One region of the Hoeflea sp. AS16 genome, then DNA from elsewhere that is predicted to be linked to it. Evidence: predicted binding sites of a transcription regulator. Region 1 holds the regulator's gene; each other region holds the start of a gene.

What was found. Region 1 encodes LexA, which represses DNA repair genes until DNA is damaged. Its sites were predicted from a motif close to TGTTCNNNNTGTGTTCNG; they were not measured.
Positions count from the first base shown of each region.
Region 2: the regulator LexA is predicted to act here: its motif matches at 4,387-4,404, upstream of WNY80_RS12205 (UvrD-helicase domain-containing protein).
Region 3: the regulator LexA is predicted to act here: its motif matches at 1,699-1,716, upstream of ruvC (crossover junction endodeoxyribonuclease RuvC).
Region 4: the regulator LexA is predicted to act here: its motif matches at 2,558-2,575, upstream of recA (recombinase RecA).

Region 1 is NZ_JBBMQQ010000009.1:74,867-82,563, forward strand. It holds gene WNY80_RS18605 (hypothetical protein) at 1-3,842, shown strand, start outside; gene WNY80_RS18610 (amidase domain-containing protein) at 3,883-4,458, shown strand; gene lexA (transcriptional repressor LexA) at 4,868-5,584, shown strand; gene WNY80_RS18620 (ComEC/Rec2 family competence protein) at 5,616-7,697, opposite strand, start outside.
Region 2 is NZ_JBBMQQ010000004.1:167,997-175,693, reverse strand. It holds gene WNY80_RS12220 (META domain-containing protein) at 1-739, opposite strand, end outside; gene WNY80_RS12215 (hypothetical protein) at 847-1,005, opposite strand; gene WNY80_RS12210 (hypothetical protein) at 1,004-1,807, shown strand; gene WNY80_RS12205 (UvrD-helicase domain-containing protein) at 1,821-4,349, opposite strand; gene WNY80_RS12200 (glyoxalase superfamily protein) at 4,638-5,195, shown strand; gene WNY80_RS12195 (SDR family NAD(P)-dependent oxidoreductase) at 5,257-5,976, opposite strand; gene WNY80_RS12190 (TetR/AcrR family transcriptional regulator) at 6,047-6,685, shown strand; gene WNY80_RS12185 (YchJ family protein) at 6,702-7,187, opposite strand; gene WNY80_RS12180 (polysaccharide deacetylase family protein) at 7,270-7,697, opposite strand, start outside.
Region 3 is NZ_JBBMQQ010000011.1:96,538-104,234, forward strand. It holds gene WNY80_RS20430 (YebC/PmpR family DNA-binding transcriptional regulator) at 1-554, shown strand, start outside; gene WNY80_RS20435 (LLM class flavin-dependent oxidoreductase) at 615-1,601, opposite strand; gene ruvC (crossover junction endodeoxyribonuclease RuvC) at 1,759-2,280, shown strand; gene ruvA (Holliday junction branch migration protein RuvA) at 2,277-2,894, shown strand; gene ruvB (Holliday junction branch migration DNA helicase RuvB) at 2,962-3,999, shown strand; gene WNY80_RS20455 (RcnB family protein) at 4,238-4,594, shown strand; gene WNY80_RS20460 (NAD(P)-dependent oxidoreductase) at 4,631-5,524, opposite strand; gene WNY80_RS20465 (glycosyltransferase) at 5,521-6,426, opposite strand; gene WNY80_RS20470 (NAD-dependent epimerase/dehydratase family protein) at 6,423-7,643, opposite strand.
Region 4 is NZ_JBBMQQ010000001.1:615,002-622,698, reverse strand. It holds gene alaS (alanine--tRNA ligase) at 1-1,119, opposite strand, end outside; gene recA (recombinase RecA) at 1,334-2,431, opposite strand; gene WNY80_RS02950 (carbohydrate kinase family protein) at 2,676-3,653, shown strand; gene WNY80_RS02945 (pseudouridine-5'-phosphate glycosidase) at 3,650-4,573, shown strand; gene WNY80_RS02940 (BrnA antitoxin family protein) at 4,615-4,851, shown strand; gene WNY80_RS02935 (OmpA family protein) at 4,977-5,624, opposite strand; gene WNY80_RS02930 (hypothetical protein) at 6,026-6,691, opposite strand; gene WNY80_RS02925 (ATP-binding protein) at 6,895-7,697, opposite strand, start outside.

The DNA.
Region 1 (7,697 bases):
AAGTCCGGGATCTGTTCCGGCAATCATCGGGCGAAGGCGCATTGCGTCTGGCGCATGGAGAGAAAGCAGCCACAGGCACAACCAAGACGGACAGCGAAGACAACGAAACAGGCAATTATGGCGAGCCGATCGGGATAACGGTTGCGAATATAAATGGAGTTGCCGCCAAGACCCTGACGATCAGCGTCCTCTCTGACCCCAAGGCCGGCCCTGAAAGCACCGTTGGAGGGCCAGGCACAGCGTCCGTGGAGGTGTCGATCCCGAAAGGCTACAGATCGCTGCAGATCGAATTTACCAGGCGCAAGGCCAACACGGTTCAATTGACTGTCCGGTGGGACGGCAACACCGCTGCTGCCATGGAAATGCCGGTCGATGAAGCGCGCTTGTACTGGCTCAGGCTCGAGATCGACGCGGGCAGCCTGTCTTTCGAGCCACCGGTCGTTTCATCTGGCCAAGTGGCCGAGCCCCCGGTTTTCGCCCAACCGCCGCTGCTCCTGCTCGCCAGGAAAAATGGTGTCTTTGACAGCTCGTTCGGCACGGCTGCGGAACTGCGGGTCAGCCATCCGCGGATGGGTATCGAAGACGTCGAGCGTTGGCTTGCCAATCCGGATCTGGCAGCTATCGCCGGGTTCGCAGACAACGAAGCGCTGGACCCGTTCATTGACAAATTACGGACCGCGCGCATTGTCACTGTCTTTGACGAAAAGATCGCCACGCTTCTTGACCGCCTGCCCGACCTCGCGGTCAGCGGCCTGCTTTTCGAACTTTTGCCACTCGACAGCCTCGGCCATGAATTCAAAAGCCCAAAATCGGTGTTCGTCCCTTCCCCGGAACTCGGCACCGTCAAACCTGTGCCACTGGGCGAAGATGCTGTCGACAACTCGGTGAAAATGCTTGAGGCTCTGGACGCCCATTTTAACGCTCACGTGAAGATTGCGGGTACTGGGTCGTCTTTCGAAATAACGCACGACAACATGACTGGTGAGGTGCTGGTTGCAGTGCCAGAGGGAACCTTGGCGTTGCTCCGGGTACGGCCAGCTGTCGATTCGGCCTTGATGGACGAAGGACGTTTTGGAGCAGCCCCGCTGCACGCGGGCCTCAGCCAGATCGCGGTGGGGCAATACCAGAGTGGGGAAACCCGGTATTTTCTGTATGAGGGAAACAGCCTGACACTTGAAACGATGAGCCCGGTCTTTGACGACAGAAAGGCCGACCTCATTGCAGAAGCCGAGGCACGCATAAGGGTCGTTCCGGGGCTTCCCAATGCCGACGCGGCCAACAGCTTCAGCCACGCGCGTTCCTATGGGCTTTATGCAGAGGTACCGTCAAAACCTGTCGCCGATGCCCCCTGGCGCATCGTCGGTCGTATCGATGTGGGAACGCAACGCTGGGTGACGACCGGAAAACCGATCTATTCCTGGATCAATCCGCTGCAAATTGCTCAAGCGACAAACCCGGATTGCGGTGCGGGAACCCGCACGCCGATTGCCGATCTGAGCCTTCGACCATCGGACGATCCCGAAAAGGCAAAACCCAACGATGACCTGCTGCTTTTCGAGAAAGAGGCTTTCCATCAGCGTGACGACATCGACGAGCGTGCTCCCCCGGTCCGGCTGGAGCCATTGCCGGAAAAAACACTGCTCAAGACAGTGCAGTGGGACGAGCCGACGGCCACATGGTTCCGCCACAGGTTCACGTTGCGCTCGCGCTACGAAGGCGCCTATAGGCAACCCGGTGACGCCAGGCTCCCGGTTCAACGGGAGGCCGGCGATCCGTGGCTCAAGCGCGTGGTAATCCTCGCGGATGCAGGCAGGATCGAACCGACGCGGCCGCAGCAGCGTGCCTTGCTCCCGTTGACCAAAGCGCCCGCCGACAATGCCGAGCCGACACCCGCCGCCCCACCGATCCTGGCCGTGCTGCAGGAGCCGCCCCATGCTGTTGGCGGCCTCGCCGACAGGATTGTTTACGGCCTGCAGACGAGCCTGGGGTTCGAAATCGCCAAAGTTCCAGGCGAAGACGACGGAGAAGGCAGAGTACAGATCCGCGACGCCCGCAAGGAAATCGGCCCGGACCCACGCCTGAGACAATCGACTTTCAAAGCAGGTCCACCCAATCTCGATCCGGCCACGGGCGTGGCCATGCAGGTGGAAGGGCCGATTGGCCTCACATACGAACCCAGGGCCACGGATCCGCGTTATGCGAACACCGCGTTCATGCTGCTTGCCGAGGACTTTGGCGAAAACCCGCTTTCTCCGCTCGACTTCGAGGAGAGTTTCCTCGGCGTGAAAAGCCTGCGTTACCTTCATCCAGGCTGGACCTTTCATGCCAATGGAAGCACGCCCGTGGATCTTCGCAGACAGACGGCATGGATCGAATTTTCCAAGCCTGGTGGAATAAGGATCGGAGAGGAAACCGCCATTGCCGTCGGGTACGAGGGTAATCACTGGAAAGTGGACATCGCGCGCCACCTTCTGCAACGGGTCGAGATCAAGGCTGAGGCTGAGGAACGCATCCAATTGGCCAAGGTCAATGACCAATTCGAGGCGCTGGTGCTGCTGCATGCTCCGATTGCCCCGGAACGCTATCTGCTGGCAGTGCTCGGTGTTCGGAGACATGCGGCCGGCACAAGTGTGCAGGGCAGCGGCAACCAACCTCTCCTGCTTGCAACAATGGAATGGAGTATCCCCGCCGACGCGGAAGGCGAAATGGCGCCCGCGACCGGTGTGGAGAACCCGTTTGTCGTCGAGGGGGCACGTTCGATCCGCCACTGCGTGGCATCACGGCCGACCTTCGCCGAATGGACGCGTTCGGCACGCAATTTCGACGTGGCATCAATTCTTCGTTCACCCTCCGACGGCTCGCTGCCCGTGTCGGAACCCGCCGTCTTCGCGAATATCATTGCAACTAGTGAAGCGAGCGGTGACGACAACATTCTCCGTTTCCAAGACCATGCAGGTCAGCCGGTGTGGCTCCGCCCCTCGGTCCAGGCCTCGCCATTCGCCCAGCACGTTCACAGGCATATGGCGGTGATCGTGACGGAGCGCGACCATGCGCTGGGCAAGCCGGCGCGAATCTTCCACTCGATCATGAGGGCGGACGGCGCGGACCTTGTGCTGCCCTTCAAGACAGGCGATCTGCTGGAGCCACAGATCCATCTGATCGAACTCGAGTCACCGGCGCGGCCGCTGGCCTATGGCCTGGCATCACCGCTCGACGAGCAGTTCGGCGCCTACGACCTCGATCTGAAATCGATCCTGACGGGACCAGCCGAAGGTTCGCAAATCCCCTGGAAAGGAATGTTGCTGACAGGGCGCTTCCCGGTCACGACGAAGGGGATTGCGAATATCCGGTTTCGTCTAGAAGCCGCCACCAAGGAGGACGACGCCTGCGAATTCGATCTGCCCTGCGCAGATGGCCCGTACTGCCAGTTTGAATTACTGCTGTCGCACGATGCTGGTGCACCGGACGACAGCAAGCTCGCCATAGCTAAGACCCTGATTGCTGTTGATGGAAGGCGCACGGACGCGGGAACCGAAAAAACACCCGTGCCGGGCGGCTCATTCCTGTCGCTGCAGATCGCCGGGGTTCAGGCGGCAGCCCCCGTCACCGAATTCTGGTGTGATCTGTCACACAAGGCCTGGACGGACAGCGGCGCCGGCAATGGGGAGGCGATGGAACCCAATCCCCTCACCTGGCTTTTCAGTGACAGCGACACGATAACGGCCACGGGAAATGTCCGCGAAGCCACGGGAGCGGACCGACTTGCAGGACTGACCGAAGCGCAGGCCAGAATCGTGTCCGTCTCGCCCGCCATGCCGCTGACTACCCGACGAATGAACTGATCCACCTTCTATCTGCCGCTGCCAATACGAGGAGACAGCCATGACCAAACTCGAGACCGAATATCTGAAGCAGATGGGGATCGAGCCTGAAAATTATGTACAGCCGATGGCCGAAATTGTACCGCTCGCGCCCAGGAAGGTGAAATTCAGCAACTGGAAGGCGATAACCTATGCGAAGGACTATTGCGGCCAGACGGCAAACACCTGCGGTGCCTACTATGACCAACCCGGCAAGACGGATTGCGCACATTTCATCGCCCACTGCCTGAGTGCCGGAGGCATCGCCATCAAACCCGGCGATGGCAGTACAACAGACTGCCCGGCGGGATTGGCGATGCGCAATACCGATCTCGTCGCCGCTTTGACGGCGCTGGCTACAGACTACGACAATGTTCAGGAATTGGGTATTTCAGACGCAATAATCGGTGACATTGGTTTCCTCAACAACCTCATCCGACCATCGCACGCCTTCATGATCTGCGAGCCGGTCAATCTCGGAGATCCACTGAAGCCGGCAAAGGTATGGTCTCACACCGCCGCTCGTTGCTGCGGTGACATGGGTGCGGAAATCCGGCAATGGTTCGCTACGATGTTCCGCATTACCGACGCGCAGTAACCAACTGGCACCTAGAACTTTGTAACTTTGCAGGTTCGCAGGATGTTTGAGACGATGTCAGTTCCTTGCGAATCGTTGACCGGCAGGCCATGCCGTAATGGTTACACGCTTCCCGGAGACAGGATCTCCGGGTTGTCCGAACTGACTGCCCTGTGTGATCACGCAGCACAAACCGGCCCTGGCAAATTGGCGTAGAAACGCGTCGGTTTGCCAATGAAAACAATCCATTATCCGGAATTCGTTGGCGCAACCATCACCCCGTTGCGTGTTCTGTTCCCGTTTACGGTTCGCACCCCCGATGTTCTTTCATTGTTTCTTTACCCCTTGCGGAACACATATGGAACATGATACCTGAGTTCTGGTTTTGTTTCATTCCGACCATCGGGCCGGCCACCGGGGTAATTTGCCAATGTTGACGCGCAAACAGCACGAACTTCTCCTCTTCATCAATGAACGGATGAAGGAAAGCGGAATACCGCCTTCGTTTGACGAGATGAAAGATGCGCTCGACCTGGCGTCCAAATCCGGCATTCACCGGCTGATCATGGCGCTCGAGGAACGCGGCTTCATTCGCCGCCTGCCCAACCGCGCACGGGCGCTTGAAGTGATCAAGCTGCCTGACAGCTACCAGGCCTCGCTGCAGCCGCGCCGCGGATTTTCGCCCAGCGTCATCGAAGGCAGCCTAGGCAAGCAGCCTGAACCCGTGCGCCGCGCCACGCCTGCAAACGACGAACCGTCGCAGGTGGCCGAAGTGCCTATGATGGGCCGGATTGCCGCCGGCGTGCCGATCTCGGCGATCCAGAACATCACCCACAACATCACCGTGCCTGCAGAAATGATCGGTCCCGGCGACCATTACGCGCTTGAGGTCAAGGGCGATTCGATGATCGACGCCGGCATCTTCGATGGCGATACGGTGGTGATCCGCAACATGTCGACGGCGAGCCCCGGCGACATCATCGTGGCGCTGGTCGATGACGAGGAAGCGACGCTGAAGCGGTTTCGCCGCAAGGGCGCGTCGATTGCGCTTGAAGCCGCAAACCCGGCTTACGAAACCCGGATTTTCGGGCCTGACAGGGTCAAGGTGCAGGGCAAGCTTGTCGGCCTGATCCGGCGTTACCACTGACCAGACGCCACGTCCGGCGAACGCTCAATGCTCAGCCGGGCAGATCGAACTTTCCGGTTCGCCACTCATAATAGCGCTGGACCGTCCACGGCCGGATGACGCCTTGCAGTGCGGCGTTGACCTTGAATCGGGGGCTCGCCTTTGTCTTTTGATATCCATCCTGTCCCCCGGCAGCAGATTGCGCCTCCCGGCTGACGGTAATCGCCAGTGAACCCGAGCGGCGCAGACTGCGCGATGTGATGAGCATGGCGCCTGAACGACAGGAAATCATGTAGACCGGGATCGCGACAACCACCAGATCTGCCTGGTCACACGCTGCACCAATCAGTGCTGCCTGATCGGTCGCGACAATCGCAGCCCCGGCATGGATCGCCACGCAGGTGCCCCGGCCGGCGCACTGAAAACGTGACGGCCGCAGCGTGGCGGCTGCAAGCAAGCGTTCGAGGATGGCGGCGACCGGCTCCGTGGCTGCGTCAGGATCTGAACCGGATTTCATGTTTGGCTCGGCAACAGGTGGAAGATGCGGCGCACCACGCATGGCCGTCTGCCATTGGCCGAACACGAAGCTGTTGGGCCGCGCGGCGTTGCTTGCCAGTCCCGACGGGCTGGACAATCCCACCAGATGACCGGTTTCGCTGATCAGAATGTCCGGCCTTGGACCAGCCATCGGCGGCAGGGTGAACATCAGACCGACAGCGATCAGCGCCAGCCCGGCAAGACGCAACCGGCTTCTCAGGAACACCAGAATTACGAAGCCGGTCCCGGCGATCAGGGTGGCCGTCAGCGGTATTTGCCCGACACTGAAATCTCCGCCGAGGCCGTGGACATAATTTGCCGCGGCAATGACGCCCTCAAGCCCCTGCCCCATGATTTTCAGCGGGCAGGCATCCAGGCCGAATGGCATGAGCAGCATTGCCAGAAGTCCGGCGGGCATGACAACAAATGTTACCAGCGGCATGGCCAGCAGGTTGGCCAGAAGTCCGTTGCCTGCGACCCGGTGGAAGTGATGGGCGGAAAACAACCCGGTGGAGAGACCGGCAACGAGCGACGTGACAGCCAGACCAAGCAAGGCCTTTGCCGCAAATGCGAGCCAGCGGCGCGGTGCTGATCCGGAGGCACTGCTGCCCGGTGCTGCGGATCTGTGCCGGGCGCGAAGGGCAATCGCGGCATAGGCCGAAATCAATGCAGCGGTGGCGGCAAAGGACATCTGGAAGCCTGGGCCGACAACCGCGGAGGGCGAGATCAGGATAATCACCATTGCCGCCAGCGCGACATTGCGCATGGTCAAGGCAGGCCGGTCTGCCAGCACCGCGACCAGCATTATGGTGAGCATCACCCAGGCGCGCTGGGTGGAAACGCTGCCACCGGAGATCAGCAGATAGGCGGTGGCGGTCAACATCGCGCCGACGGCTGCGATTTTCTTGACCGGCCAGGCTTCCACGAGAGCCGGGAAGACCGCGAGCCCCTTGCGGATGCCGATGTAGAGCGTCCCGGCGGCAAGCGCCATGTGCAGTCCCGAGATCGCCAGGATGTGGGCAAGCCCGGTTGCGCGCAAGGCCTCGACCACCGGCTTGCTGATGCCGCGCCGGTCAGAGACTGCGAGGGCTGCGGCGATGCCGCCGGGGTCTCCCGGCAAGACCTCGCGGATCCTGGCGGACACATCTTCCCTCATGCTCCTCAGCCCCAATCCGAACGACTGGATCCAACCCGCCGCGGTCTCCGCCCGGCTCGATGACACTGTTGCCTCGACTGGCGCGCGATAGAAATAGCCTTGTGCGCCGATGCGGTCGACAAAGGCGCGGAAGGCAAAGTCATAGCCGCCCGGCATGACCGGACCGGAGGGCGCGGACAATCGCGCGCGCCCAGAAATCTTCGCCCCGACCGGCAGCACCATGTGGCTGCTCCGGGCCGAGAGCCGGACGCGCAAGGGCGGGCGCCGGATCTGCGGATCGGCGGTGGATGCAAGCCTGACAAGGTACCTGACCCTGCCATCGGGATCGAATTCGCGTGCCTGAACCGTGCCGGTAATCGTTGTCGTCACGTCTGAATCAAGCAAAAGCGCGCCATTGTGCACCTCGATGCCGGAGGCGAGAGCACCGGCGAACAAGGCCGC
Region 2 (7,697 bases), on a different contig from region 1:
CTGCCGCGGTTTCTCCCTGCCCCGTGCAACGCATCTTGGTTTGCATCACCTGCCCGTCGGTGCGGATACGGCCATCGCGAACCGCAATGCGGGTCGACAGATTGTTGCAGCCGATCGTCGCGCTGACCGCGCCGCGCCCATCAAGCCCAAAGCGTGCTCTTGCCGCCATCTGCTGGCCGAGCTGGACCAGATAACCATTGTCTGCGGCAATGTGGGTGATGCGGTAGTTGCCGGCAATGTCCCTCAGGTCGACGCCGCTGCCCTGGTCTGCATTTTGCCGGGCCGAGCGCGCATCGACGAGGCGGAAGGTTTCCCAACCGGATGCCCGCTCGGACACAGCTGCAAGATGCGACCGTTTTCCAACACCGGCACGGACAAATTTGCCGTTCTGCAACGAGCGAAGCGCGACGGTTCGTCCGCGCAGGTCGATCACCTCGAAGGTTTCCCAGCCCCGGATATGCGGACTGCCCGCGGCCAGAAAGGTTCCCTGCCCAACGCCCGCACGCACGAAGCTGCCGGAGCGCAGATCGCGAAACGCCATCCTGTTGCCCTGCAGCGGAACAGTGTCGAGGCGGAGGGCGCTGTTGGCGTCCGGGGCGGCGGCGGCAAGCTTGCCGCCCACCACGGTGACATATTTCCCCGACTGGACAGACTGGAGATAGATTTCCTCCGCCTTGGCAATGGCCTGGGCGGCGAGCAGGAAGCTGAGAGCAAGAAAGCTGCGAAGAATGTTTTTCATGGCCGCCCCCCCTTGTTGACCTTTGAGTGATGCCCTTTTGTGCAGTCAACCGATTGAACAGACCTTGAACGGCAAATTCATCCGGCATTCATCAGGTAGACCGGATTTTATGCTGCGCCGATGAAAAAGGGAACGAGCGATCGCGTTGTTTCTGAATGGGTGCGCGGTGCGGCGAACTGATCGAACAGGCCGTGTTCAATGGCGCCGGCGTCCTTTAATGTAAGCACCAGCACCATTTCTAGGAGAGGATGATAGAGATCGATCATGAGTGCTTCAAAACGCTCACCATTTAAAGCACGAGTAGCGCAGCTGGATACAAAAACCAGGATCGAATGTGCAAAAACGATGATTAGGGATAAAATCATCAACCATGTGCTCGAGGTCGTCGCGATACAGGCCAATAACGAGTACCTCGTTTATTCCAATCGCTTGACCGAACAAATTCCGCGGTCCTACGCTGCTAACGCTTATAATGTTTTGAGCCAAACTTCCTTTTTGTTCGCGGTACTCCGAACAGCCGCGTTGTGGGATACGGCTGATGAGAATACCGCGAGCATTCTAACTATTGTTGAATATGTCGATGACGATGACGTCATTAATGCGTTAGCCGAAGAACATCGGCATGCGCATGCATCACTTGGGGTCGGGATGCTGAACAAGCCACATTCTGATCCAGCAATTCAAGCCGCATTAGAACGATCCATTCAAGACAGCCAAAACCGATTTGCCGAAAAACAAGCGTGGAAAGCTCGCAGGCGCTTAAGGCGCGCCATTTGTATCTCTCGAAAAATAGCTCAATCCCCTGCCCTCGAACGACTACGAAACTCTCGAGACAAGCACATTGCTCATGCCCTGATACAAACACGCAGGGAAAGACGAAACCCGGTGGCACCTATGAAGTATGGTGATGAGGTGCATTTGCTGCGGCAAAGCATCTGGCTTGCTGAAAACTTCTATTGCTGGGTGAATGGAACTAGCTTTGATATTCAACGGGATTCTCGGGACATCGCTAAAAAGCGTGCCCAAGAGCTTTGGGAGAATGTGGAACTCCATATCCCATCTCGGTAGCGCCCATTGTTTTTTAAACCCGTTCCACAAATCCATCCAGCACCCGCTTCTGCCCGGCCTTGTCGAAATCGATGGTCAGTTTGTTGCCATCGATCGATGCAATATTGCCGTTGCCGAATTTCATGTGAAAGACGCGGTCGCCGACGGAATAGGCCGAGGTTGTTCCTGTGGATTTGGCCACCAGTTCGCCATCGATGGTTCTGCCGCCGCGCGGGCCGCTTTCACCGTAGGCGATGCGTTCGACGGCGTGGCCCGAGCGGGTGCCCCAGTTGTCGCGGGCGGCGTCGGTCTTGTTGGCCTGGGCGCGTTTCCAGCCGGGCGTGTTGTAATTGCCGGCAAACGGTTCGGCCTTGTCGAAGCGGGAGGCGCCGTAGGGGCCGCCGGTCTGGCCGCCCTGCCCGCCGAAACGACCGCCGCGGCCATAGCCACCGTAGCCTGTGTCCATTTCGGCAACCTCGACATGGGCTTCGGGCAATTCATCGAGGAAGCGCGAGGGCAGTGTCGATTGCCACAAGCCGTGAATGCGGCGGTTGGAGACAAACCAGATGTGGCAATAGAGTTTGGCGCGGGTCAGGCCGACATAGGCGAGCCTGCGCTCTTCCTCGAGCCCCGAGCGGCCGCCCTCGTCGAGCGCGCGCTGGTGCGGGAACAGGCCTTCTTCCCAGCCGGGCAGGAACACGGTTTCGAATTCCAGCCCCTTGGCCGAGTGCAGCGTCATGATCGAGACGGCATCGAGATCGGGGTTGTTGTCGGTGTCCATGACCAGAGCCACGTGCTCAAGGAAGGCGCGCAGCGATTCAAAGCTGGAGATGGTCTCGATCAGTTCCTTCAGGTTTTCCAGCCGCGTCGGCGCATCGGCCGAGCGGTCATTCTGCCACATCTCGGTGTAGCCGGACTCTTCCAGAATGGTTTCGGCCAGCTCATGGCCGGGTTTGGTCTCCAGCATCCCCTGCCAGCGGGTGAACATCTCGACCACGTCGGTGAGAGACTTGCGCGGCTTCGGCTTGAGCTCGTCGGTGAGGATCAGATCGCGGGCAGCGGCCAGCATCGGCACGCCGCGGCCCCGGGCGACATCATGGATCTGGCGCACGGCGGCCTCGCCCAGGCCGCGCTTCGGCACATTGACGATGCGCTCGAAGGCGAGATCATCGGCGGGCTGGGAGACCACGCGGAAGAACGCCATGGCATCACGGATTTCCTGGCGCTCATAGAAGCGCGGGCCGCCGATGACGCGGTAGTTCAGCCCAAGCGTGACGAAGCGTTCCTCGAACTCGCGCATCTGGAACGAGGCGCGGACGAGGATGGCCATGTTGTTGAGGGCGCGGCCCTTGTGCTGGGCCTGTTCGATCTCCTCGCCGATGGCGCGGGCCTCTTCCTCCGAATCCCAGGCGGCATGGACATGCACGCGCTCATGATCGGGGTCGGACTGTTCGGTGAACAGCGTCTTGCCGAGCCGGCCTTCATTGTGGGAAATCAGATGCCCGGCAGCGCCGAGAATATGCTCGGTAGAGCGGTAGTTGCGCTCGAGCCGTATCACCTTGGCGCCGGGGAAATCCTTGTCAAAGCGCAGGATGTTTTCAACTTCGGCGCCGCGCCAGCCATAGATCGACTGGTCGTCATCGCCAACGCAGCAGAGGTTGGGGCGTTCGCCAGCAGGGCGCTGGGCCAGGAGTCTCAGCCACATATATTGCGCGGTGTTGGTGTCCTGATACTCGTCGACCAGGATGAAGCGGAATTTGCGCTGATATTCCTTGAGCACATCAGGATGGGCCCGGAACATGCGGATCGGCAGGCAGAGCAAATCGCCGAAATCGACGGCGTTGAGCGTCTGCAGGCGTTCCTGATAGGCTTTGTAAAGCACCCTGCCCTTGCCATTGGCAAAGCCGCGGGCGTCACCCTCGGGGATATCTTCCGGTCCGTAGCCCTTGTTCTTCCAGCCGTCGATCATGTTGGCGAATTGCCGGGCCGGCCAGCGCTTGTCGTCAATGCCTTCGGCCTGAATCAGCTGCTTGCACAGCCGGATCACATCATCTGTGTCCAAAATGGTGAAGTCGGAGCGCAGGTTTGCCAGTTCGGCATGACGGCGCAGCAGCTTGACGCCGATGGAGTGGAAGGTGCCGAGCCAGGGCATGCCCTCGACCGCGCCGCCGACCAGAACGCCGACGCGTTCCTTCATCTCGCGCGCCGCCTTGTTGGTGAAGGTCACCGACAGGATCTGCGAGGGATAGGCGAGCCCGAGATTGAGAATATGGGCAATGCGGGTGGTCAGAACCCGTGTCTTGCCGGTGCCGGCGCCGGCCAGCACCAGCACCGGGCCTTCGATGGATTCCACCGCATCGGCCTGTTCGGGGTTCAGCCCCGAGAGGTAGTTCGGTGTCGGCTGGGCCGCACTGCGTGCCTGCTGGCTGGCAGCAAGGGCGCGCGCCGCAATCGAGCCGCCTGCATTTGCTGCAGGTGGGGCTGAAGATCGGGCTGCCGGGGGGGTGCGCGGTGCCGGATCTTCGTCGCCGAAAAACGGAATATCATCATCTGCTGAGCTCATAGCGAGTGAATGTAGTGATTCGGCACCGAAAGACCAGCGTTCGCGGTTTATTCCGGTGCCTGAAGCACCGGGGTCAACAACTTGTGAGCCGCCACACCACCTAATTCAGGCTTGACCCGCATTGGCAGTTGAGAAACAATCTGGCCACGGCCAGCGCTGCCGGCAGTCCGCGCCTCATTGAGGTTTGGCGAAAGCGCGTCTTGTTTTTCCGGTTCACCTGATCGGCGAAAAAGTCAGCAATGCGGACACTGATCATCCACTTCGCCGCAGACAGGACAGAACTGGACTATGCGCACATATCTCGATGCAAAAGCCATGGCGTCAGCCATGCGCGAGCGGCTGGCCGGCACCGGCCTTGCCATTTCCCACAGCCAGGCGCTGGAAATCGTGGCCCGTCAATTCGGCTTCGACACCTGGAACATTCTGGCGGCGCGGATTGCGGCAAGCCCGGGAGCCCGCGACGATGGCGGCATCGGCCTCGAGGCCGCAGCGCCGATCATCCGGATTTTCGACGAAGCCAAGGCACGCGAATTCTATCTCGAGTTTCTCGGCTGCAGCGTCGACTGGGAGCACCGTTTCGGGCCCGATGCGCCGCTCTACATGCAGGTGTCGCGCGGGGCGATGGTGCTGCATCTGAGCGAGCATTCGGGCGACGCAACGCCGGGCGCCAATGCGGTGGTCTTTGCCAGAGACGTCGAAAAGCTGCATGGCGAACTCCTGGCGCGCAATTACCGCTACAACCGGCCGGGCCTGCAAAAGCAGGATTGGGGGCTGGAGATGCAGGTGACCGATCCGTTCAGCAACCGCTTGCGCTTCATCGAACGCAAAGCGGGGTGGGAGAGCTGATCCGAAGCCTCCGAGAAGCAGCCTGCTTTCCTGCCAATGCGGGAAAGCAGGCTGTGCGTTGCTACCAGGGTGTTTCGCCGTCCGGTTCAACAAAGCGGCCAGAGCCTTTGTCATCAAGCGCGAAGCGAACAGGTAAGCGGGCTCCCTCCTCCGGCGTCATGGTGCCATAGCCGGTGAGATCGGTCTTGACGAAGCCGGGGCTTACGGAGTTGACCGCAATCGACGTGCCGCGCAGTTCCTCGTGGAGCTGGATCGTCAGCATGTTGAGCGCCGCCTTGGAGGCGTTGTAGCCGATGAACTGGTTGGCGTAATAGGTTGAGGACGGATCGCCGTTCAACGCCAGCGAACCGAGTGAGCTTGATAGATTGACAATCCGGGCCGCGGGCGCCTTGCGCAACAACGGCAGGAAAGCCTGGGTGACGGCAAGTGTTCCGACGAAATTCGTGTTCATCACCTTGCGCACCGCGTCGAGGTCGGCCTGTCCCGGTTTTCCATCGGCGAAGTCGAAAATACCTGCATTGTTTATGAGAATATCGAGCAGACCATGCTCCGCCCCGAACTTCTCGGCCGCGGCAGCTGCGCTTGACCAGTCGTCAAGGTCGATACGGACGAAGCCAGCCGACAGCCCTTCCGACGCCAGTTGCCTGATGGCCGCGCTGGCACGATCCTGATCGCGCGAACCGATAATGATCTTGATGTCTGCCTGTGCCAATTGCCGGGCGATCTCCAACCCGATCCCCTTGTTGCCGCCTGTTACAAGCGCGATACGTTTTTCCGACATGAACCTGTCCTTTGCGTTTCTATTTGCTGGCGCTAGAATATGAAGGATTGTTCAGTTTGAGGATTCGCTTTTGCCGCCCGCCGCTCCACGCTCGCTTGCCCCCCGGAAAAGGCCGCGTCAGGCGCGCGCAACCGTAACCCTGGACGCTGTCTTCGAGGCAACCATTCAGGTTTTGCTGACTGTCGGGCCCCACCGGCTGACGACAACGCGTGTTGCCGAGCGCGCCGGCGTTTCGGTGGGGACGATGTACCAGTATTTTGCCCACAAACAGGCCCTGATTTACGCGCTCAACGAACGCTATCTTGACGCTCTTGCCGACAAGATCGAGGTCACGTGTCTCGAGCAGCGCGGCATGCCGGCCAGGCAGATGATCGAAGCCCTGATCGAGTGTTACTGGCGCGCGAAGACCGAGCGTGCCGACGTCACCCAGGCGCTGTACCGCTCGGTGGCAGAACTGGACAACGAAGCCTTGATCGATGCCTTCGCCGCACGGGCTGATGCTGCGACCAAAGCCATGCTGGCGAGCGCGCCGGACCTGGACACACAGGAACTCGAGAGTATGACGCGTACCCTGCTGACTGTCATTTTCGGCAGTGTCCGCAACGCGTTCGAACGAAATCTCGATGAGGTGGCTGCCCGACAGTTGCGCGGCCATCTGGCCGTCATGTGTGGCGCTCTGCTTGACAGCCGATCAGGTCCGCCCGCCTGACAGGCGCATCGCTGGCCTAGCCGCTCGCGCCACAGCATTTCTTGTATTTCTTGCCCGAGCCGCAGGGGCATGGATCGTTGCGGCCCACTCCGCCTACCCCGACGGCCGCTTGCGCGGCTGGCATACGGTCGGAGTAGAACCAGCGGCCATCGATGCGGCGAAACTCAGAGGTTTCCACGAGCGTCTGCTCAGTGCCCTTGTGGCGATAATGCGCGGTGAAACTGACCGTGCCTTCGCTGTCACGCTCCCGGCCTTTCGTGGTCCGGCCGACCTCAAGACCGAGCCATTGCGTGCCCAGTTGCAAAGTCTCGGCTTCCGCGCGGTCAAAGGCCATGGCAGCCGGGCCGCAACAGGTGGCCTCGATGTAATCGAGATTGCCCAGCGCATAGGCCGCATAACGCGAGCGCATCAGCGCTTGAGCCGTCGGCACCGCCTCACCCGCATGGTAGCGGCCGCAGCAGGCAGAATAGGTTTGGTCTGAGCCGCAAGGGCATGGGGTCATGGTGAGATCTGCTTTTCCGTCAGGGACATACAGTATCGGGCTCTTGCAAAACCGCGCTCCCAGCGCAACCTGCGGCCAGGACTTACATCTGGCGCGATCCGCCTTCACCGGTCTCGGCAGACACCATCGCTTCGGGCATCCGGGACCGCCGGTATTGCAGGGCCACAACCTTGTAACCGCCGGCCTTGAGCTGCGCCAGCAGCGAGGGGAGCATGGCAGCGGTGCGCTTGTGAATATCATGCATCAGGATGATGCCTTTGCGCCTGGCGCGGACCTGCGCCATGGTGCGTGCAGCGATGGTTTCCGGACTGGACGAGAAATAATCCTTGGAGTCGATATCGACGTCGAGAATGACCATACCACGTGCGGCTACGGAATGACGCAGCGCGCCTGTGTCGGCCAGATAGGGAAACCGGAAGAAGCCGACCGGGGCGCCGGTTGCCCTCTCCACCGCCGCGTTGCCGGTGGCAATGTCGTTGAGCGCGCGGGTGTTGCCCGCATTTGCCAGAT
Region 3 (7,697 bases), on a different contig from region 1:
ACATTCAGCGTGCCATCAACAAGGCTTCGGGCGGCGACAGCGAGAGCTACGAGGAAGTGCGCTACGAGGGCTACGGCCCGGGTGGCGTTGCCGTGATCGTCGAGGCGCTGACCGACAACCGCAACCGCACGGCATCGAGCGTGCGCGCGGCGTTCACCAAGTCCGGCGGAGCGCTGGGCGAGACCGGATCCGTGGGGTTCATGTTTTCGCGCGTTGGTGAAATCATCTATCCGGTCGAGGCCGGTGATGCCGACGCGATCATGGAAGCCGCGATCATGGCCGGCGCCGAGGATGTGACCAGCGGCGAAGAAGAACACGTCATTCTCTGCGCGTTCGAGGATATCGGCGAGGTGTCGACAGCGCTCGAAGAAGCGCTTGGCGAAGCACAGTCGGTCAAGGCCATCTGGAAGCCGCAGACATCTGCCCCCGTCGATGAAGACAAGGCGATGTCGGTGCTCAAGCTGATCGCGACGCTTGACGATGATGACGACGTGCAGAACGTCTATGCCAACTTCGAAGTTTCCGACGAGGTGATGGCGAAACTGTCTGCCTGAGCGGCGATCTCACCGAACATTCAAAACCGCCGGTTTCGTGACCGGCGGTTTTTTCATGCCTTAAAGCGCTTCCCGCATGGCGCCGAACAGTTCGACGGATTTCAGCCGGGCCTCGATGGAGTGGATCGGCATGGAAATCATGATCTCGTCGGCCTTGGTGGCGGCGATGAAATCCCGCATCTTCTTCGTCGCCGTTTCCGGACTGCCGACCACCGCGTAGCGCAGGGTGTGTTCGACGGCGACTTTTTCCATCTCGTTCCAGTACCCGTCCATGCTGTCGATCGGTCTTGGCATCTTGCCGCGGGCGTTGCGGCGCATGTTGACGAAGGTCTGCTGCAGCGTGGTGAACAGGTAATTCGCCTCAGCGTCGGTATCGGCCATCACGCCCATGGTGGCGGCCATGACGTAGGGCGCGTCAAGCTGGGCTGACGGTGTGAACTTGGAGCGGTAGATATCCAGCGCTTCCATCAGCATGTCCGGCGCGAAATGCGATGCGAATGCATAGGGCAGGCCGAGTGCCGCGGCCAGGTGGGCGCTGTAGATGCTCGATCCGAGAATCCACAGGGGCACATGCGAGCCGGCTCCGGGTACCGCGAGCAGCATGCGCTCGTCGGGGTCTCCGAGGTAGTACTGCAACTCGACGATGTCATCGGGGAAACTGTTTGCGCCTGCCTCCAGGTTGCGGCGCAGGGCGCGCGCGGTGTTCATGTCGGTGCCCGGGGCGCGGCCAAGACCGAGATCGACCCGGCCGGGGAAAAGGGCTTCGAGTGTTCCGAACTGTTCGGCAATGACCAGCGGTGAGTGATTTGGCAGCATGACGCCGCCCGAACCGATGCGGATAGTGCTTGTTGCATGGCCGGCTTCGGCAATCACCAGCGCCGTTGCCGCGCTGGCGATGCCCTTCATGCCGTGATGCTCGGCCAGCCAGAACCGGGTAAAGCCTGCGTCTTCGGCCTGCTTGGCCATCAGTCTGGTGCTTGCGAGAGCGTCGCTAACTGTACCGCCCTCGACGATGGGGCAGAGATCGAGAATTGAAAAGGCGGTCATTGGGATCTTTCAACGCTGGTGTGATGGCTGGTGTCGTGTTCGCCCAATGTAGGAAGTCAGGCGCACATTGCCAAAACTGATTTCGATTCCGGACGTTTGTTTTTGGTTTGTTCACATTTCGATGGAATGGTTCAGCGCATGCAGCTAGGGTTTTTTCATGAAAGAAGCGATTCGGATAATCGGGATTGATCCCGGGCTTAGAAACACCGGCTGGGGTGTGATCGACAGTCTCGGGAACTCCCTGCGCTTTGTCGCTTCGGGAACGATCAAGTCCGACAACAAGCTGGATCTCGCCTCACGGCTGAACCAGCTCTATGCGGGGCTGGAGACGGTGCTGCACGAGTTTCAACCGTTCGAGGCCGCGGTCGAGAACACCTTCGTCAACAAGGACGCCACGGCGACCTTGAAGCTCGGGCAGGCGCGCGGTATCGCCATGCTTGCACCGGCGCGGGCGGGCCTGCGGGTTGGCGAATACGCGCCGAACGCGGTCAAGAAGGCGGTGATCGGGGTCGGGCATGGCGACAAGAAGCAGATCCTGATGATGGTCAAGATGCTGATACCGAAAGCCACCTTTGACAGTGATCATGCGGCGGACGCGCTGGCGATCGCGATCTGTCATGCACATCATCGCACATCGCTGGAGTGGCGGATGGCGGCGGAATTGGGGACAGTCCAATGATTGGCAAACTCAAGGGCACCATTGATGAAATCGGAGAAGATCATGTGCTGATCGATGTGCACGGGGTCTGTTACGTGGCGTTTTGTTCCTCCCGCACGCTGTCACGGCTTGGCTCTGTCGGCGAGGCGGCCGTGCTGTTCATCGAGACCTATGTGCGCGAGGATCAATTCAGGCTTTTCGGGTTCGAGTCCGCGCTGGAACGCGAATGGTTCCGGCTGTTGCAAAGCGTTCAGGGCGTCGGTGCCAAGGTTGCGCTGGCGGTTCTGTCCACACTGACAGCATCCGAGCTTGCCAATGCGATTGCGCTTCAGGACAAGGCGACGGTGGCGCGAGCGCCGGGCATCGGGCCGAAAGTGGCGCAACGGATTGTCACGGAACTCAAGAACAAGGCTCCGGCGCTTGGCGGCGATGCAGGCGAGGCGATGGGGCTGAAGCAGGAACTGGGCGAGGGCGTGGCGTCGGCGCCGGTGGCCGATGCCGTGTCCGCTCTGTCCAATCTCGGCTATTCGCGCGATCAGGCGGCCAATGCGGTGGCAGCGGCGCTGAAGGTGGCGGGCGAGGATCCGGATTCGGCCAAGCTGATCAGGTTGGGCCTGAAAGAGCTGGCGCGGTAGGAGCAAGTGCAGTTGAGCGTGTGCAAGTGCCATTGCCAGCGGGCGACGATGATGGGAAAAGCGGTTTATGAGTGACCCTGATCGTTTGATATCTCCTGACAAGCGTGGCGAGGATGTCGACACGACATTGCGCCCGCAAACTCTGGATGATTTTACCGGCCAAGCCGAGGCGCGGGCCAACCTGAAGGTGTTCATCGAGGCAGCCAAGGGCCGGGCCGAAGCGCTCGATCACGTGCTGTTTGTCGGTCCTCCGGGCCTGGGCAAGACCACGCTGGCGCAGATCATGGCCAAGGAACTGGGCGTGAATTTCCGCTCGACCTCCGGTCCGGTGATTGCCAAGGCCGGCGATCTGGCAGCGCTGCTGACCAATCTCGAAGACCGCGACGTGCTGTTCATCGACGAGATCCACCGGCTCAACCCGGCGGTCGAGGAAATCCTCTATCCGGCGATGGAGGATTTTCAGCTCGACCTGATCATCGGCGAGGGGCCGGCGGCGCGATCGGTCAAGATCGACCTGTCGCGGTTCACGCTGGTGGCTGCTACCACCCGTCTCGGACTGCTGACCACGCCGCTGAGGGACCGCTTCGGCATCCCGGTGCGGCTGCAGTTCTACACGGTCGAGGAGCTGGAACTGATCGTGCGGCGTGGGGCGCGGATCATGGGGCTCGGCATGACCGATGACGGTGCGCTGGAGATTGCGCGGCGGGCGCGCGGCACACCACGTATCGCCGGACGGTTACTCCGGCGGGTGAGGGATTTCGCGGAAGTGGCGAAAGCCGAAGCCGTGACCCGGAAAATCGCCGACGAGGCGCTGACCCGGCTCTCGGTCGACAGTATCGGGCTGGACCAGCTTGACCGGCGCTATCTCGACATGATCGTGCGCAATTTCGGCGGCGGGCCGGTGGGGATCGAGACCATCGCTGCGGGCCTGTCGGAACCGCGTGACGCCATCGAGGACATCATCGAGCCTTACCTGATCCAGCAGGGCTTCCTGCAGCGAACGCCGCGGGGCCGGGTGCTGACAGCACGCGCCTGGGGGCATATGGGGCTCAATGCACCCAAGGACCTTGCGGCCACGCAGGCCAGCCTGTTCGAGGACGAGTGACGCCGGCCGGTGAGTGGTCAGGCATGGCAACTGCCGCAAGCCAATTGTGGTATGCGTTTGCCATCCGTTTGAGGAACTGATTTTGGTCGCGGTGCCACACCGTTTTCCGGTCCCCCGTTGACCACATTCTGAACGCCTTCAAGCTACTGATAACATTACAAAACATTAACATGTACGTTCATTTTGGGTTCATGTGACGGGGCCTAACTTCCGCTCATAGACAACGGAAGGAAACGTCATGAAAAAGGCATTCATTATCTCCATTGCCGCACTGTTGATGGCAGCGCCCGTGGCCCAGGCAGGGTCCAGAACGGATCACAGCAAGCGCCATACCCACTCTAAGTTCGAAATGAACCAGAACCAGCCTAAGGCTCGGTCCCAAAAGAAATCCGCGCCGCAGAAGGTCTCCGCCAGGAAGCACTGGACGAAGGGCCAGCGGATGAGCGACTGGAAGAAGCATTCCGCATTGAATGACTACAAGCGCCACGGTCTGCGCAAGCCGGGTCGCGGTCAGAGCTGGGTCAAGGTCGACAACCAGTATGTGCTGATCAGCGTGGTCTCGGGTTTGATCGCCGGCATCATCGCCGCTCAGTAATGGCGCAAAGCCTCTCTCGCGCAGAGCGAAGAGGCGTTAGCCGGAACAGAGGGACCGGACTGTTTTCTCCAGCAATTCGGTCCCGCCCGGTGTCCAGCCCAGGCCTCTGAGGCGTCCCGTGTCCATCATACCCTGTGCGGAACAGGTCACCGGGGCGGGCAGGGGATGCATGCAACCGGTAGCGGCCTGCACCAACTTGAGCAGGTCGTGACGGCCGAGCAGCAGGTCGGACACGTTGAAGGCAAGGCCGTTGATTACACCGGGTTGCAGCTCCAGCATCATCTGTACTGCTTGGGCCGCATCGCGGCCATGCACCTCGGTACCCCGCCGCGGTTTGACCGCGTGCCCGGCGAGATAGTCGGAGAACAGCATTTGCCATTTGTGCGGCATTCCGGGCCTGGCAGCGCCGTAGACGCCGGTGATCCTGAGGCTGCTGGTTACAAAATCCGGCCGCGCCAACGCCGCCAGTGCCTGCTCGGCCGCGAGTTTGACCGTGCCATAGAGCGTGTCGGGGTGCGGTGCCGTCTCCTCGTTGAGCCAGATGCCCTCAGGCTGGGGACCATAGACGGCGCGGCTGGAGAGGAACACGCAGCGTTTGACGCCGGACTGTCGCGCGGTCTCGAACAGCCGCACCGTGCCATCCAGATTACGGGCGCGAAAGCCGTCCGGGTCATCACCCTCGCCGCCACGATATTTGCCCGGCAGATGGTCGAATGCCGCGTGGATGAAATGGTCGATGCCGTTAAAAGCCGCGGCCTGATCGAGGTCCGGATCAAGCGTCAGCGGCGCAAAGCTGACGGGTTTGGAAAACACACCATCCGCCGGTCGGGTTCTGCCGCCGATGGTGACCTGATAGCCCTGGCCGAGAAGTTCCTCGACAATGAAACTGCCAACCTGTCCGGTCCCGCCTGAAACCAGGGCCTGGGTCATGAGGTTTTCGAAGCGGTTGCGCCGGTTCCCTCGTTCCAGTCGCTTGAAAGCGGACCGGGGAGCGTGGCGATGTCGGGGATGCCGTCGCCTGTCAGATAGGCATACCAGAGATCGATCAGCGGCCTGAGATCTGCAGATCTCGGATGGCCTTCTTCCCACGGTTTTTCATACTGATAATGCAGCACGCCGATCTGCTTCCAGTCCCACAGCTCCGGCAGGTTGAACCAGACATATTGCAGCATGTTCATGAAGACCGGCAGGCCGTGCCAGTCGGGGAAGAATGTTTCGAGAAAGGTCTGATCCGTCCTGCGCCAGAAGGCGTCGGGTTGATCCAGCATCACGAGCATGGCGGCGAAGGTTTCTAGCGACGGGCGGGCCACGAAGACGCCGGAATTCATCCGGTGGAAATCCCGCAATGTCTCGTAGACATTGGGGGCGGCGGAAAACTCGGGGTAATCAAACAGCTTGTCGATGTTGCGCAACACAAGCGCATCGGCGTCGATGAAAACGCAGGACTGGTAATCAGTGAGTTGCCAGAGCCTGAGCTTGCAGAAATTGTCGAGCGGCGAGTGAAATGCCGGTTTTCGGCCCTTGGTGAAAGGCGCATCGGCGTGCAGCTTGCCCCGTGCATGGCGTTCGTTGAAGGCATCGGAGGTGTCGAGCAGTTCGGTCCGGATCAACCGGCAGCCGAGATCCGACAGCGGAATCAACGCCGAAGCCTCGACCCCACCCGTGTGCAGCACGACCATGTCGGCCTCGGTCCCGGTCAGTTGAACCGACCTCGCAAGCGCCAAGGCACCCATGGCGTAGTCCGCATTGGTGACAAGCGTGACATAGGCGCGATGGCTGGCCGCGGGCCTGTTCGCAGCCAGGCCAGCGGGAAGGGTAGGGAAATCGCTCATGAAACGGATTTGAGCGCCTTGCCTTCAGGGTCGCGGTTGATCGCGTTGGCGATGTCCTTGGTCCAGGCGGAGACGGCCGGAACGCGCGAACGGTCGACGCGGTAAGCGTATTTCCTGGCCACGTCGACGACTTCTTCCAGAAGGCCTTCCTTCAGCGTGGTCGGCTCAAGCCCGAGCCCGAGGAACTTTTCATTGTGAACAACGAGGTCGTTCTCGGCCGCTTCCTTGCGCGGATTCGGCAACCAGGCGATGTCGGCGCCGGTCATGCTCGAAATCATCTTGGCCAGATCCCGCACCCGGTGGGTCTCGGTCATCTGGTTGAAGATCTCGACCTTCGAGCCGCTCGCAGGCGGATTGTTCAGCGCGATTTCGATGCAGCGCACGGAATCCTGGATGTGGATGAAGGCGCGGGTCTGTCCGCCGGTGCCATGCACGGTCAGCGGATAGCCGATGGCGGCCTGGATGAGAAAGCGGTTGAGCACGGTGCCGTAGTCGCCGTCATAATCGAACCGGTTGACCAGCTGCTCGTGGCGGCGGGTCTGGTCGGTATGGGTGCCCCAGACGATGCCCTGATGCAGGTCGGTGATGCGCAGATTGTCGTTCTTGGCGTAGAACTGGAAAATCAGCTGATCGAGGCATTTGGTCATGTGGTAGATCGAGCCGGGATTGGCCGGATACAGGATGTCCTGCTTCACAGTCTCGCCGTCCATGGTCTCGATGCCCACCGGCAGATAGCCTTCAGGGATCGCCGCGCCAACGGTCGAGTAGCCGTAGACGCCCATGGTGCCCAGATGCACCAGATGCGAATCGAGGCCGAGTTCCACCAGCGCGTTGAGCAAATTGTGGGTGGCGTTGACGTTGTTGTTGACGGTGTAATTCTTGTGCCGGTCGCTCTTCATCGAGTAGGGCGCGGCGCGCTGTTCGGCAAAATGCACGATGGCGTCGGGACGCTCTTCGGCAAGCCAGTTCTTGAGCAGCTGATAATCCTGTGCGAGATCGATGAGATGGAAATGGATCTTCCTGCCGGTTTCCGCGTGCCAGATCCGGGTGCGTTCCTGGATCGAATCCATCGGGGTGAGCGACTGAACGCCGAGTTCGGTGTCGATCCAGCGGCGCGACAGGTTGTCGATGATGTGGATTTCATGCCCTGCGTTGGAGAGATGCAGTGATGTCGGCCAACCGACGAACCCGTCGCCGCCCATAATTGCAATCTTCATTGATGATTCTCCTGTGCCTGCATGGTTTTAATCCTGATAGATCGGTTTTATGAC
Region 4 (7,697 bases), on a different contig from region 1:
GGCCTCGTCGAGCAGGCTCAACCCGCGCTCCAGCGTCTTGCGGAACCGGGTTTCCTCGAGCTTCAGTGTTTCCGAGATAAGCGCTTCGGCGCGCTGCAGTTCCGGATAGGCGCGGCCCATCTCGGCAACCAGCGTCGGCAGCAACCGGTACATCAGCGGATCGCGTGCGCCCAGGAGCTGCGCATGCCGCATGGCGCGGCGCATGATGCGTCTGAGCACATAGCCGCGGCCTTCATTCGATGGCAGCACACCGTCGGCGATCAGGAAGGAGGCCGAACGCAGATGGTCGGCGATCACCCGGTGGCTGGCGCGGTTCTTGCCCTCTGCGGGCACGCCGGTGGCGTCCTCAGAGGCCGAGATCAGCCGGCGGAACAGGTCGATGTCGTAATTGTCGTGCTGGCCCTGCAACAGCGCAGCAATGCGCTCGAGCCCCATGCCGGTGTCGATCGACGGCCGCGGCAGGTCGACCCGCTCGTCGGCGGTGAGCTGCTCGAACTGCATGAACACCAGGTTCCAGATCTCGATGAAGCGGTCGCCATCCTCGTCCGCAGAACCGGGAGGTCCGCCCCAGATATGGTCGCCATGGTCGTAGAATATCTCCGAGCACGGCCCGCACGGTCCGGTGTCGCCCATGGCCCAGAAATTGTCATTGGTCGGGATCCGGATGATCCGGCTTTCCGGAATGCCGGCGATCTTGCGCCACAAATCATAGGCATCGTCATCTGTGTGGTAGACCGTGACCAGAAGCCGCTCCTTGTTGATGGCGAAATCCTGGGTCAGCAGGTTCCAGGCAAGCTCGATGGCGCGCTCCTTGAAATAGTCGCCAAAGGAAAAGTTGCCCAGCATCTCGAAGAACGTGTGGTGGCGCGCGGTATAGCCGACATTGTCGAGGTCGTTGTGCTTGCCGCCGGCGCGCACGCATTTCTGCGAGCTCGCAGCCGTCGAGTAAGGCCGCTGTTCAAGACCGGTAAACACGTTTTTGAACTGCACCATGCCCGCATTGGTGAACATCAGTGTCGGGTCATTGCGCGGCACCAGCGGGCTCGAGGCCACCACTTCATGCCCGTTCTTCTTGAAATAGTCGAGAAACGCCGACCGGATTTCATTCACGCCACTCATGATCAACCCTTTGTCTGATAGGCAGGCAGTCCGCCGAAAACCGCATCGAACCACGGTTCCGCGATCCGCATCGCGACTTGCGGACCGCCGCTTTTATCGTTCGCCCGGATGCCTGTCCAGACGCCAGCCACAGCCCCTGCAAAGGAAAACCGGCCGCCGGCCCCCAAAAGGACCGGCGGCCGGCTCGAAACCATCGCGACAAACGCGAAATGATCTACATTTCGGCGGCACCCGTGCCGCTGTCATCATCCTCGCCGGCGCTGCGGTCTTCTTCCAGGAACTTCTCGGCAATCAGGCCAGCGTTCTGGCGCAGCGACAATTCAATCTCGTCAGCCAGTTCCGGATTGTCGCGCAGGAACTGCTTGGAATTTTCCCGTCCCTGCCCCAGCCGCTGGCTGTTGTAGGAGAACCAGGCACCGGATTTCTCGACAATCCCGGCCTTGACGCCCAGATCGATCAATTCGCCGACCTTGGAAACGCCTTCGCCATACATGATGTCGAATTCGACCTGTTTGAACGGCGGCGCCATCTTGTTCTTGACCACCTTGACCCGGGTCTGGTTGCCCACCACCTCGTCGCGGTCCTTGACCGAGCCGATGCGGCGGATGTCGAGACGCACCGAGGCGTAGAACTTCAGCGCATTGCCGCCGGTGGTGGTTTCGGGCGAACCGAACATCACGCCGATCTTCATGCGGATCTGGTTGATGAAGATCACCATGCAGTTCGAGCGCGAGATCGAGGCGGTCAACTTGCGCAGCGCCTGGCTCATCAGCCGCGCCTGCAGGCCGGGAAGGCTGTCGCCCATCTCGCCCTCGATTTCAGCGCGCGGCGTCAGCGCCGCCACCGAATCAACCACCAGCACGTCGATGGCGCCCGAGCGGACCAGCGTGTCGGTGATTTCCAGCGCCTGCTCGCCATTGTCAGGCTGCGAAATCAGCAGGCTCTCGAGATCGACACCAAGCTTGCGGGCATAGACCGGGTCGAGCGCATGTTCGGCATCGATAAAGCCGCAAATGCCGCCCTTCTTCTGCGCTTCGGCGATGGTCTGCAGCGCCAGCGTGGTCTTGCCCGAGCTTTCCGGCCCGAAAATCTCGATCACGCGGCCGCGCGGCAAGCCGCCAATGCCCAGAGCGATATCGAGCCCCAGCGACCCGGTGGGAACCGTTTCGATCTCGACAACGCCTTCATTGGCGCCGAGCTTCATGATGGAGCCCTTGCCGAACGAACGTTCGATCTGGGAAAGTGCGGCGTCGAGCGCCTTGCTTTTGTCCACGGATTTTTCCTCTACAAGCCGCAAAGAGTTCTGTGCCATTCGGTCCACCTTTAGGTTATCGTGCCATCGCAAGCAACGAGTGCTCGTTTGTTTAATTTGTACTCTATTTGTTCCGCATGCACAAGCCCCAACCAAGGCATTGTTATTAAACGGAAACCCAGCCCATGTTCCATTTTTGTTTTCCGGTAGTGGATAAACCAGCAAACAGGGTTCCGCCATCCTGCGGCGGCCCATTCGGGCCCCAGGCGATTCGTCTCCGCTCAATCGTTTCGGAGCACTAGCCATGGCCCGCATTCTCGCAATCGGCGGCGCCCATATCGACCGCAAGGGCTGGCTGGCCGGCCCGCACAGGCCCGGCGCCTCCAATCCCGGCCATTGGGAAACCGAGGCCGGCGGAGGCGCCTTCAATGCCGCGCGCAACCTCGCCCGGCTTGGCCATGAGGTGACGCTTGTCGCCCCCCGCGGCGGCGATGCCGCGGCCGGTCTGGTCGCCCGCGCGGCAACTGACGCAGGCATCGAGGATTGCCCCCTCACCTTTCTCGATCGCGCCACGCCGAGCTATACGGCGATTCTTGAGCCGGACGGCAACCTTGTCACCGCGCTGGCCGACATGGCGCTCTACGATCTGGTACCGGCACGGCGGCTGCTGTCCTCCAGACTGCGCAAACGCCTCACCGAAGCCGATCTGCTGCTCGCCGATTCCAATCTGCCCGAAAGCGCGCTTTCGGCTCTTGCCGAAGCAGCAAGCCACATTGGCCTGCCGCTTGCCGTCATCGCTGTCTCGCCCGCCAAGGTCGTCCGCTGGAAGCAGAGTCTCGCCAGGATCACCTGCCTCGCCATGAATATCGCCGAGGCCGCCGCATTGACCGGCGAGCCGGCGCAAACCGCGGATCAATGGCCGGCACTGCTGTCAGGCAAGGGGCTCAAGGGCGGCCTTGTCAGCGCCGGCGCCGCGCCGGTCGCCGCCTTTGCCCCGGGTCCGCAAGGGGCTGGAGAGATCATCCTCCAGCCGCCCGCGCTTGATCACCTGCAGGATGTCACCGGAGCCGGAGATGCGCTGGCCTCGGGCTATATCGACGGATTGCTTGCAGGCGGCTCCATCCGGGACAATCTCGTCCGCGGCATCGCGCTGGCGCGGCTGACTGCATCCGTTCGCGGTCCGGTTCGCCCGGATTTGTCGCAGGATCTGCTTGCCGGAACACTTGAAGCCATGCCAAAGCCGGCACACATCCAATTCCGATCTCAGGAGCCCCTCGCATGACCGGACCCGTCACCATTCAAACCACACCGGAAGTGACCGAGGCGCTGGCCGAAGGCCGCCCCGTGGTGGCGCTCGAATCCACCATCATCACCCATGGCATGCCCTGGCCGGGCAATCGCGACATGGCACTCGAGGTCGAGGCCGTGATCCGTTCCGAAGGCGCGGTTCCCGCCACCATCGCAGTCATCGACGGCCAGCTGCATGCCGGTCTCGACGAAGCGACCATTACCAAGCTGGCCCAGGCCAGCGACGTGATGAAGCTTTCGCGCGCCGATTTCGCCTTTGCCCTGGCTGAAGGCCGCACCGGCGCCACCACCGTTGCCGCCACCATGATGGCAGCCGAACTCGCAGGCATCGGAGTCTTTGCCACCGGCGGCATCGGCGGTGTGCATCAGGGCGCGGAATTGAGCTTTGATATTTCCGCCGATCTCGAGGAACTGGCCCGCACCCCCGTCATCGTTGTCTCCGCCGGCGCCAAGGCCATCCTCGACATTCCCAAGACGCTGGAAGCGCTTGAAACCCGCGGCGTGCCGGTGGTGGCCTACGGCCAGGATGCGATGCCCGCCTTCTGGTCGCGCGATTCCGGCCTCAAGGCCCCTTTGCGGCTTGATGATGCCGGGGCCATCGCCCGCTTCGAGGCCACCCGCCGGGCGCTCGGCAGCCATGGCGGCATGCTGATCGCCAACCCGGTACCGGTTGAAGACGAAATCCCGGCCAGCGAAATGAACCGCCACATTGCCGCGGCGCTGGCCACCGCCAGGGCACAGGGCATCGAGGGCAAGGCGGTCACGCCGTTCCTGCTCGGCGAGATCCTGACCCTGACAAATGGCGCCAGCCTGAAGACCAACATCGCGCTGGTGCTCAACAATGCCCGCCTCGCAGCCCGCATCGCCAGCGAACTGGCGGCCGGAACCAACTGATTGCAGGCCTTCGCCTGCCGTCAAAACCAGAGGATAGTGTGATGAAACCGACCAGACGCACAGGCAGCGCCTTCGACCGCGCCGAAGCCGCCTTCAAGTCCGCGACCACCAGGCCGGTTGAAGCCGCTCCCAAACCGGCAACCGTGCCCGAGGGCAAGGAACTGGTGTCACTCAGGCTCGATCGCGCCGTGCTCGAACATTTCCAGGAAGACGGCCCCGGCTGGCAGGACCGCATCAACGCCGCGCTGCGCACCGCAGCAGGGTTTGAAGGCAAGTAACGGCCAAGGTCAGCAACAGGTCAGAGCATGCCCATCGGGATACGGTCTGACCACACCATACAAAAAGACCCGGCCACTTTCGCAGCCGGGTCCGGTGTCGCCTCAGACGTGTCTGTTGCCGCTGATCAGCTCAGCGGCGAAATCTGGATTTCCACGCGGCGGTTGGCTGCGCGGCCGGCATCGGTACTGTTGTCGGCAATCGGCTGGCTTTCGCCAAAGCCCTGGGTAAAGAACCGGCGCGGGTCGTTGCCCTGCGAGATCAGGTAGCTCGACACCGACTGCGCCCGCTGCTGCGAGAGCGTCAGGTTGTGGCTGTCCGAACCGGTCGAATCGGTGTGCCCGGTCACGTCGACCAGCGAGCGGTTGAATTTCTTCAGCACCAGCGCCACCGAATTCAGCGTCTCGTAGAACTGTGGCTTGACCGCCGACTGGTCGCTGTCGAAAGTGATGTTGGACGGCATGTTGAGCACAATCTTGTCGCCCACGCGGGTCACCGATACGCCGGTGCCCTGCAGCTGCGCGCGCAATTGCGCTTCCTGCTGGTCCATGTAGCCGCCGATGGCGCCACCGGCGAGCGCACCGATGCCCGCGCCGATCAGCGCGTTGCGGCGGTCGTCGCCACCTGCCAGCGTGCCCAGTGCCGCGCCGCCGAGAGCGCCAAGCGCTGCGCCGCCGGCCAGGTTCGAGACTTTCTGCTGCCCGGTATACGGATCGGTCGTGCAGCCGGCAACGAAGACGGCGGCAAGCGCCGCGATCAGGAGTTTGGATTTCATGATGGCCCCTCTTGGCAAATCTGGAAATGCGAAGTCTAGTGGAAAATGCGGCAGCATGATGAAGATTTCGTCACCGGGGAATTAACCCTGTATAGCAGTGGCGCTGGCCAGGCCGGTCAGCGCCGTATCCAGCCATCTTTCGTCATCCTCGGCCTCCCGCTTTCGTCATCCTCGGCCCCCGAGCCGAGGATCCATTCCGTAATCTATCGGCTCATGGTTTCGTTTGGAGAGATAACGGAATGGATCCCAGCCGCAACGACGTCGCTTTGCTTGTCTTGGTCGGGGCTCTGGGATGACGAAGGCGGGGACGCATCATGACGGAAACTTGAGGCCGACATCATAACCGCGGTTGTAAGAATCCATCGAGAGAATTGCCATGAAGAGTTCAGGTGACGTCGTCATTAGTTTTTCTCCGTGTCAAAAGCGCCAGAAGCCAATGAATTTGCAAAACGGTTCTCAGCATTAACCGTTGCAAGTCGATTTCCGTCCAAATGCTTGTCGTAGTATTCACCCAACCACCCCAACACCGCCTCCACCCTGCCCTTGGTCACGGTTTCGTCGGTGATCGCCATCTTGATCGATGTGAGCGCGTAGCCGGGGCCGAAGCTGGCGGCGAGATCAGTGGGATCGACGCGGGCAACGCTGGCCGGGTTATCGTTGTCGGCGAAGGTGACCAGCAGGGGGTATTGCTTGGGGCTTAGTTCGCGGCTTGCCCGCATATCCGCAAGCCTCTGCGCGGTCTCGACCGGCGGCTCATCGAAAAAAAACACGTTCGTGGCACAGGGCAGTCCCTTGAGCAGCGCGAAGAGGTAGCGTCCGGGGGCCACTTCCAGCACCACCGCCTCGCCGGTCAGCTCATAACGCGCGCCGCGCGCCTCGGGCAAAATCATCCATTCATTGCCCGTGGTGTCATGCATGGTCACGGAGACAACGCTGGAAGCGGACTTAATCCCCTTCGGCGTTTCAACCGTCACTGTCAACTTCTGATGCCAGGTATTTGAATTGCCGCAGCCAGCCAGAAGACAGGCCGCGAAAGCGAGACCAAAAGCACGCGAAATCAGCGTCATGCGACCAGCCTTTCGGACGGCTCGCTCCTCCCGCCTGAATGTTCGACTCATCGCGATCCCCGCCCGTTGCAACCCAGAGACGAGCATCCAACGGGCCGCCACGCAACCCTGCACACACGGGAAGATGCGGATGTGGTTGACCGCGCCTTAGCGCGGGCTAGACCTTTGCACGTCCGCCTGCAGCATCCGCCGCCCGGCTCGCCTCACGCGTCCAGCATTTCCCGCACAGAGGTCGCCAGTTGCTTGAGCGAGAATGGCTTGGCCAGGAAGCCGAACTTGGCATCTGCGGGCAGGTTTTTCGCAAACGCATCCTCGGCATAGCCGGAAACGAAGATGAACTTCATGTCCGGGTAGTCCTTGCGCAGCTCGGTGAGCAGCGTCGGGCCATCCATTTCGGGCATCACCACGTCGGAGACCACGATGTCGACCTTACCATCGAGTTCGGCCAGAACTTCCAGCGCTTCCACGCCGGTGCCCGCCTCGTGCACCTCGTAGCCGCGCGCTTCGAGCATGCGCTTGCCGCCGCGCCGCACCGCTTCCTCGTCCTCGACCAGCAGCACCACCGCCGAGCCGCCAGTCAGGTCTTCGGGGCCGTCTGATGCCGGCTTGGCAGGCGCGCCCTCGGCAGACGCACGGCCGGCCGCAGCCTCGGCTTCCGCTGCGGCTGCGGCCTTCTCCGCCTCGTCCTCGAGATGGCGCGGCAGGAAGATGCGGAACGTGGTGCCTTGGCCCACTTCGGATTCGGGGTAGATGTAGCCGCCCGACTGCTTGACGATGCCGTAGACCATCGACAGGCCGAGCCCGGTGCCCTTGCCCACGTCCTTGGTGGTGAAGAACGGTTCGAAGATCTGCTCCAGCACGTCGGGCGCAATCCCGGTGCCTTGGTCGGCGACCTCGATGAGCACGTATTCGCCGACTTCCATGCCGCGATAATTCAACTGCGCAACCTCGTCGGCCTCGACGTTTCGGGTGCGGACCGTGATCGTGCCACCTTCGGGCATGGCGT